2 regions of the Bacillus altitudinis genome follow, and region 1 is predicted to be linked to the other one. Evidence: riboswitches for the same ligand, from Rfam matches in the RefSeq annotation. Region 1 holds a riboswitch; the other holds the start of a gene.

What was found. A riboswitch is a leader RNA that binds a small molecule or an ion and turns the genes downstream of it on or off. The one in region 1 is predicted to bind lysine.
Region 2: another riboswitch for lysine. It lies ahead of ID12_RS17430 (aspartate kinase); the one in region 1 lies ahead of ID12_RS01280 (amino acid permease).

Annotation. Positions count from the first base shown of each region.
Region 1 covers NZ_CP009108.1:245,208-249,641, reverse strand. The annotation lists gene ID12_RS01300 (LTA synthase family protein) at 1-378, opposite strand, end outside; gene ID12_RS01295 (metal-dependent hydrolase) at 502-993, opposite strand; gene ID12_RS01290 (MarR family winged helix-turn-helix transcriptional regulator) at 1,165-1,593, shown strand; gene sspJ (small acid-soluble spore protein SspJ) at 1,677-1,820, shown strand; lysine riboswitch at 1,943-2,121, shown strand; gene ID12_RS01280 (amino acid permease) at 2,314-3,723, shown strand; gene ID12_RS01275 (ABC transporter substrate-binding protein) at 3,761-4,434, opposite strand, start outside.
Region 2 covers NZ_CP009108.1:3,449,460-3,453,893, forward strand. The annotation lists gene ID12_RS17425 (YslB family protein) at 1-248, shown strand, start outside; gene ID12_RS17430 (aspartate kinase) at 417-1,652, opposite strand; lysine riboswitch at 1,784-1,961, opposite strand; gene uvrC (excinuclease ABC subunit UvrC) at 2,023-3,795, opposite strand; gene trxA (thioredoxin) at 3,935-4,249, opposite strand.

The DNA of each region.
Region 1 (4,434 bases):
AATCAGCATGAGTATAAATAGCGGATGAAACAATTCAGTCATACTGCTGCCCATATCTCCCATGTTCTTTGCTTGAAATAAGACAGGAATGGTAATGAAATCAATATAAAAACCGTAAAAGATCGTATTCGATATCAAAATGGCTGTCAAAATAAAATTTGTGGTCAATAAAAAGACCTTTTGTTTCGTTTCATTTAAGAAAAGAGCAATCCCAAACAAAGGGAGCAAAAAGCTAAGTGGATTGATCAAAAGCAGCCATTCGTGAAACAGATTGGCCGTTCGTATATGAAATCCGAATTGATAAATGATGTATGTTTTCATCCACATAAAGAGGATGGAGTACACTAAAAACCAGTGATTTTTGAAAAACGCTTTCATTTATGTAACTCCTCACCATTCTGTATTCAGCTGCAAGGCAAAAACACTTATCTTAAAACTACTAAAAAAATGAGGAATGATCAATTCATATCCTGCTTTTTTGCAAAACTCTTTTTTCTTTTTCTAAAACGGCAATGGGATGGATATTCCGCAAATGACAGCCATGTAATAGCAGGTAACAATGGTCAGAGCAGCTAGTACGACTTGTTCTCCTGTGCTGCCTGTTTTGACATAAAAGGGGAGGCGTACTTTCATGGTTGCAGGGAACAAAAATTTAATACCGTTCACTGTGCCTGCATCAAGGATGAGGTGGCTTGCCATCCCAACTAGTAACCCGGTACTGAGGCTATCATTTGGAATGTATGTTGTCGCAATAAAATAAATGATCAGCAGAAATAATAAACTATGTGTAAAGGTGCGGTGCCCGAACACACTACTGATCAGTGTGGAAAGGAGCGGGAATTTCCTGCCGATTTTGCTTTTCGTATGACATAGATCTGGGATGAGGGCACCTACTGATCCAGCAGCAGCCATCGTCACTGGTTCGAATCCGTAATAATAGGCGACGGCTGTGGAGGCGGCAATTCCGCCCATAATATGTGTTTTTCCTGTCATGATGCGTACTCCTGTTCTGTTTTTTGTTCAAGTACTCACTATATCAAGGGTGAATCCATTCAGCAAGGCTTATTTCTAAAGAAAAATGGGATAAAATAGTTGGCTGTTTAGAAAAACATTCTATAATAAGAAGGAAGTCATCTTGACACTAACGATAAGGATGCGATTCGGATGAGTAATGCAGACATTTTAAAAGAAATTGTTCTTGTACATTATGAAGTCAGCCGTAAATTAAACCGCAAGTTACTTGAGTTAGAAAAAGACATCACGCCTCCACAGATATATGCTCTTTCTATATTGATACAAGGAAAAGTATCACATGCTGAAGAGCTCAAACAAAGACTCTCGCTCAACCCAGGTGCCGCTTCCATTGCCCTCAATAAATTATGTGAGCAAGGCTATATTCAGAGAGAGAGGGACAAGGACGATCATTCCCTTGTCCGGCTAGAAGCCACGGAAAAAGGGCTGGCTATTTACGAAAAGCATACACGTCTTTTTGGAAAGGTGATTCAGCATATGATGTCAGACTTCACAGAGGAAGACTTAAAGACCTTTCTAACGTATTTGCAAAAAATGAGACAGACCTTTCACGATGAATGAACCGCTCCTCTTTGTATAATGCTGAGCGCTGTAGCACAAATTAAACAGGCAAAGGCATTTTATGAAAAGGGGGGGAAATAGCGATGTCATTTTTCCAAAAGGATAAAAAGGCGAAAAGCGAGAAAGACCATCAGCAGGTCGATCAGCTGTTAGAAGAAGCAAGTAAAGAACTAGCAGGCGATCCGCTTCAAGAAGCTGTCCAAAAGAAGAAAAACAACCATCAATAAGCTGACAGAAAGGCGGAGAATCATTTCTCTGCCTTTTTTCTATGTTTTTCCCTTTGACAGATATGAGAATGTTTGATAATCTTCGTGTAGTAAAAATGAATAGAAATCCTCACGCTATGTCTCAGTGAGGTAGAGGTTGCGCGGATGATGAGTCACTCATGGGAGAGATGGAATCGTTGATCATGAGAAAAAAGGCATCAGCGCCGAAGTGTAGAGAGAGCTCCAACTTTCTTTATGCTGGGTCTGCATTGAACAAATGCAGGACTGCCACGTCTTTGAAGCGTGGAGGGCTATCCGGAGATCAAGGTGTATGTTTTGAAAAGCATGGACTTTTGTTCAGGCTTTTTTTTATGTTCTGATTGCCTAAGAAAAGGGTATGCTGGTAAGAAAGTGACCCAACATGAACATAAAGAATGCAAGTCATTGCTTCACAAATATATCAATGAAGATACTGCCGGGTCTGGTCCAAAGTGAATATAACGGAGGTACGAAAATGGAACAGACAAAAAAATGGGGTTTTTGGTTATTGACGGCTTTTGTCGTCGGAAATATGGTAGGTTCAGGCATCTTTATGCTGCCTAGTACACTTGCCCAGCATGCAAGTCCTTTAGGTGTGACGATGGCATGGCTTGTCACAGGTGGCGGCGTACTGATGATTGCCTTTGTGTTTGGACATTTGTCCATTCATAAACCGCAGCTGACAGCTGGACCACAAAGCTATGCAAGAGCGCTTTTTAAAGATCCGAAAAAAGGAAAAGCAGCCGGTTTTACAATGGTTTGGGGATATTGGGTGGCAAGCTGGATTAGTAATGTCGCCATTATCACAAGCCTAGCTGGTTATTTAACAACCTTTTTCCCAATTTTAACCGTGAAAACGGAGATCTTTACTTTTGGAAAAGAAGCGATCACACTTGGTCAGCTCACAACGTTTATCGTATGTACAATCCTTCTATGGGGGACTCATACGATTTTAATTACAAGCTTAAGCGCAGCAAGTAAGCTGAATTTTATTACGACCTTTTCAAAGGTGCTTGGATTCGTCCTTTTTATTGTCGCAGGCTTATTTGCATTCCAAACAGCATTATTTGAACATTATTACTTCCCTGTTGAAGCAGCAAGTGGTGAAGGAGTGCTCGGACTTGGAGGCCAAATTCATCATGCGGCCATTTCCACACTATGGGCATTTATCGGCATTGAATCTGCTGTCATTTTATCAGGAAGAGCCTCCTCGCAGCGTGATGTCAAACGTGCGACGATTACAGGACTTTTAATTGCACTGTCTATTTATATGATTATTACCTTGATTACAATGGGCGTTCTGCCGCATGATCAATTGCAAGGTTCTGATAAACCATTCGTAGACGTGCTTCAGCTGATTATCGGACCGGCTGGCGGCATTGTCATGGCACTTCTTGCGATCATTTGTTTATTTGGTTCGATGCTCGGCTGGATTTTGCTTGGTTCTGAAGTCCCTTATCAAGCAGCAAAGGCTGGCGATTTCCCAGCAGTGTTTGCAAAAACAAACAAAAAAGGCAGTCCTGTTTTTGCTTTGACTGTCACAAATATCATGTCACAGCTGTTTATTTTCTCAGTCATGTCACGTACGATTAATGAAGCCTTTACTTTCTTAACAACATCAGCGACACTTGCGTATCTCATTCCGTATATCGTGTCGTCGATCTACAGCTTTAAGGTCATCATGCAAGGTGACACATATGAGCTCCAAAAAGGAAATCGGACAAGAGACGGGATCATTGCGCTTGTGGCCATGGGGTATTCCGCTTGGGTCATTATTTCAGGCACAGCTGATTTAAAAACATTTGGTCTTGGTATTGGATTGTTTTTAGTTGGCATTTTACTTTACCCATTCATGTCCAAAAAATTTGCCAAAGGTACAGTATAAGAAATACGTTTCTCCAGCATTGGAGAAACGTATTTTTTTATGAGGCAGATGTTAATTGATCCACAATAAATTCGAGCTGACCTTCTAGTGACACAGGGTCATTAAAGAAGTAACCGACTGTATCTGTTTCAAATACGCGTTTGTTTTGGACAGCAGGAAGTGATGCCCAGATGCTGCTTTTATACACTTGATCGCCATTACTTTTTGATCCACTCCATGGGCTTGTGAAAATATAATCACCTGCAAATTCTGGAAGCTTTTCAAGAGAAATGTTTGCATAACCGACACCACTGTCGATGGCTTCTTTTTGGACGGCCTTCGGAGCTTTTAATTTCAGCTCGTCATAAATGATTTCACCACCGCGTGCAAAAGTGTTACCGAAAATGTAAATGCCCTTATCGAATGGTGATACGATCGAAACGGTTTTGTTTCCTACAGCTTTTGTTACTTTTGGTTTCACTTCAGCAATTTTGGCATCCCATTTTGTGATCCAATCCGTTGCTTTTTTTGATGTGCCTGTCATTTTACCGAATTCTTTTAGCTGGTCTTTAAACGAATATTGATTGTATTGAATGGCAACTGTAGGTGCAATTTTTTTGTATTGATCAAATTTCTCATCTTCTCCCCAAGCAATGATCATATCTGGCTTCAAAGAGGCTACTTTCTCAACAGAGGGAGATTTTCCGAGATTTTTCACTCCATCTGTTTTCC
Region 2 (4,434 bases), 470 kb from region 1:
ATGCCGGATGGGGAACTCTCACGATGGTCCATTCTAAAAAACAGGAAATTGAGTTTGAGCTCGAAGGTCCACTTGTATCGAATCGACTCAGCTATCAAAAGGAGCCATGCTTTCAAATGGAAGCAGGTTTTATCGCTGAACAGATTCAGCTTCTAAATGAGCACGTGGCTGAATCCTATGAACAAGTAAAAAAGCGTGCTGATAAAGTCATTTTAACCGTTAAATGGGATTTAAGAGACCCTAGCTAACACTGTTTATGAAAGGCGATGACTTCGTGTCACGCCTTTTTTATATACCCTTCTATCATAGCACAGTTGGCGTACCGGTTTACGCATGTTTTTCTTTCTTCATATGCTGATGATTTCCAATATAAAAAAGAGGTGTATCTTTTTATGGGATACACCTCTTTTGAAGATTTAAGAATGAGCAGCGGCGCTCACCTTTGATAATTCAAACGCATCATGAAGGGCTTCTACCGCTTTCACCATATCTTCACGATCAACGACTGTTGAGACTTTGATCTCAGACGTACTGACCATTTTCACTTGAATGTCTTTTTGAGCTAACACAGCGAACATTTCAGCCGCAACGCCTGGGTTTGAAACCATACCAGAGCCAACGATAGATACTTTGGCTAATTTGCTTTCTGTCTCAATCTGCTCATAACCAAGCGCACCTTTGTATTCTTCTAATACTTCAACTGTTTTAGACAAATCATCCGTTTTCACAGAGAAAGAGATGGAGGTCTGATTGGTGCTTGTGACAGACTGAATGATGATATCGACATTGATATTTTGCTTTGCAAGTGTCGTAAAAATCGTCGATAGCGTTGTTAAACCGCTTGAAAGGCCACATACCGTCACGCGTGTCATCTGATCTTCAAATGCAATGCCTCTTACAACTAAATTTTGTTCCATGGATGATTCCTCCTCAATTAACGTACCCGATTCATTTTCAATACTAGAACGGACTTCTAGTGGGATTTGATAATTTTTCGCAAATTCGACCGCTCTCGGATGCAGCACACCTGCTCCTAAATTGGCTAACTCAAGCATTTCATCGTATGAAATTCCTGCAAGTTTTCGCGCAGACGGCACATAACGAGGATCTGTTGTAAACACACCTGGTACGTCCGTATAAATATCACATTTGTCCGCTTTGAGTGCCGCAGCTAGTGCCACTGCTGTCGTATCTGATCCACCACGCCCAAGTGTTGTAATATGTAGATCATCCGCAATTCCTTGGAAACCTGCTACAACGACGACTTTTCCCGCACTCAGTTCTTCTTTGATTCTTGCTTCATCGATGTCCACGATTCTTGCATTTCCGTGCACCTTCTCTGTTTTCATCCCAGCTTGCCAGCCTGTAAAGGAAATGGCATCATAACCTTTTGCTTGCAGTGCCATGGCCAGTAACGAAATGGTCACTTGTTCTCCAGTCGTGAGCAGCATATCCATTTCTCTTTTGCTTGGTTCGTCTGTGAGTTCTTTCGCTAAATCTACTAAAACATCCGTTGATTTGCCCATCGCAGACACAACCACGACCACATCATTTCCTGCCTCGCGTTCAGCGATGACTCTCTCTGCGGCATTGCGAATTTTTTCTGTCGATCCAACAGATGTTCCACCAAATTTTTGTACAATTAGTCCCATGTCTACCACCCTTTTTCAAAAGATCACGTGTGAGAGAAGAGGCTGCGGAGACTGCTCTCGTCACTGCAAATAAAAAAGCAATGAGAGAACAAATCTCCCATTGCTTTAAAATCATCATCAAACGATGCAAACAATGAGATAGCCCTCCAAGAAATACATTCTTGACAGCCCTACATTTCTTCAATGTACAGCCAGCGAATAAAATGAGTGGATTTTATTCACTTCGGCGACGCTCCCCTTTCAGCCCTCTTCCTAGATCCCCTCGATCTCTGAAGGCTTACTCTTGAAGTTCGCACCTCTATCTTCAACAAACAACACGTTCATTTATTAAATTAGTCACATCTTAACAGACTTTTGGAAAAAGTACAATCTATTTTTTTAATGCCTCCATTAAAAGTTCAGCCGTTTGTTTCGGAATACCAGCGTCCTGAAAATCCTGTATAGAGGCTTCTTTCATCTTTTTCACAGAGCCAAAATGTTTAAGCAACTGCTTTTTACGCTTTTCCCCGATACCTGGGACATCGTCTAGAATAGACTGAAAAGCATTCTTCCCGCGCAGCTGCCGGTGAAAACTAATCGCAAACCGGTGCACTTCATCTTGAATACGCTGCAATAAATAAAAGGCCTGACTATTCCGTTCGAGCGCAACAATTTCAAGCGTATCACCCATCATCAGATTCGATGTCCTGTGTTTTTCATCTTTCACAAGACCTGCCACAGGAACAGACAGATTTAATTCATTTTCGAGCACATCTATGGCTGCGTTGATTTGTCCTTTTCCTCCATCGATTAAAATCAAGTCAGGAAGCGGCAGCTCATCTTTTAACACACGGGTATACCGCCTTCTAATGACTTCACGCATGGAAGCATAATCATCAGGCCCCTCAACGGTTTTAATTTTGTATTTTCGGTATTCCTTTTTATACGGCTTCCCGTCTTGGAAGACAACCATAGCGGATACGGGGTCTGCTCCTTGGATATTGGAGTTATCAAACGCCTCAATCCGGTATGGCATATAAATATTGAGTGCATCTCCAAGCTGCTTCACTGCACCAATTGTCCGTTCTTCATCACGCTCTATAAGCGAGAACTTTTCTTTGAGAGCAATTTTGGCATTTTGGTGGGCAAGTAAAAGCAAATCCTTCTTCTTTCCTTTTTTCGGCTGATGAACATTCGTTTCAAGCAATTGCTCAATCATCTCTTGATCGACGCTGTCCGGCACCAAAATTTCCTTCGGCAGAAAATGGTTGTTCTTTTCATAAAATTGCCCCATAAACGTGAGGAACTCTTCCTCAGGGTCTTGATACATCGGAAATAGGCTGACATCACGTTCAATTAATTTCCCCTGTCTGATGAAGAAGACTTGGACACACATCCAACCCTTATCATAAGCATAGGCAAATACATCGCGATCGGATAAGTCACTCATCGTCATCTTTTGCTTTTCCATCGTTGAGTCAATGTATGCGATTTGATCTCTCAGCTCTTTTGCCCGCTCAAATTCTAATTGTTCGGCCGCTTCTTGCATCTTCTCTGTTAATTCTTTCTTGATTTGCTGATGACCTCCGTTTAGAAATCTTGTGATTTCGTCGACGAGCTGTTTATTCGTTTCTTCAGAAATGTCATACACACACGGAGCAAGACATTGTCCAAGATGATAATAAAGACAGACTCGGTCAGGGAGTGTCGCACATTTTCTAAGTGGATATAAACGGTCGAGCAGCTTTTTCGTTTCTCTTGCTGCTTGTACGTTTGGATATGGACCGAAGTATTTCCCTTTATCCTTTTTCACATTGCGGGTGACAATCAGCTTAGGGTGACGTTCATTCGTAATTTTAATAAAAGGGTACGTTTTGTCATCCTTGAGCATGACATTGTATTTCGGGTCATATTTTTTGATTAAATTCAGCTCTAAAATAAGTGCCTCAATATTTGAAGAGGTGACAATGTATTCAAAGTCTTCGATTTCACTGACAAGCCGCTGCGTTTTGGCATCATGAGATCCTGTAAAATAAGAGCGGACCCTATTTTTTAATACCTTTGCCTTTCCCACATAAATGATCGTATTTTGTCTATCTTTCATTAAGTAACAGCCTGGTTGATCAGGTAAGACTGACAGCTTTTCTTTGATCAATTTGTTCATATTTTCATCCGTCCTTGTTTTCCTCGTTCACTCCTTCTAGTGTATCACGAACATTTGTTTTATACCACGATGAAAGAAAAGCGGCTCTCGACTATACGAGAACCGCTTTTTGAGATATGCCACGCGGGCATAGATCGGTTTATAGATGTTTGTTTACAAGCTCAGCTAGTGCTTCTTTTGGTTTGAAACCAACAGACGTTTCGACGACTTCACCGTCTTTTAAAACAAGAAGTGTTGGGATACTCATAACGCCGTATTTACCAGCAGTTTCTTGGTTATCATCCACATCAATTTTTACAATTTTCATTTTATCGCCCATTTCTTGATCAAGTTCTTCAAGAACTGGAGCAATCATTTTACAAGGTCCGCACCAAGGTGCCCAAAAGTCTGCAAGAACAACACCTTCTGCAGTTTCTTGTGAAAATGTTGCGTCAGTAGCTTTTACGATTGCCATTATTCATTCCTCCAATGTAAATTATGCTTTTTAGTATAGCATCTACCAATGTGACTTGCGAATGAAATGCTTACGAATCATTTTTTATGAAATGAATTAAAAAACAAACCGTATGATCGCACCAATAACAACAATCGCACCGATGATCATCAGAATGGTTCTAAGCATATGACATAACTCCCTTT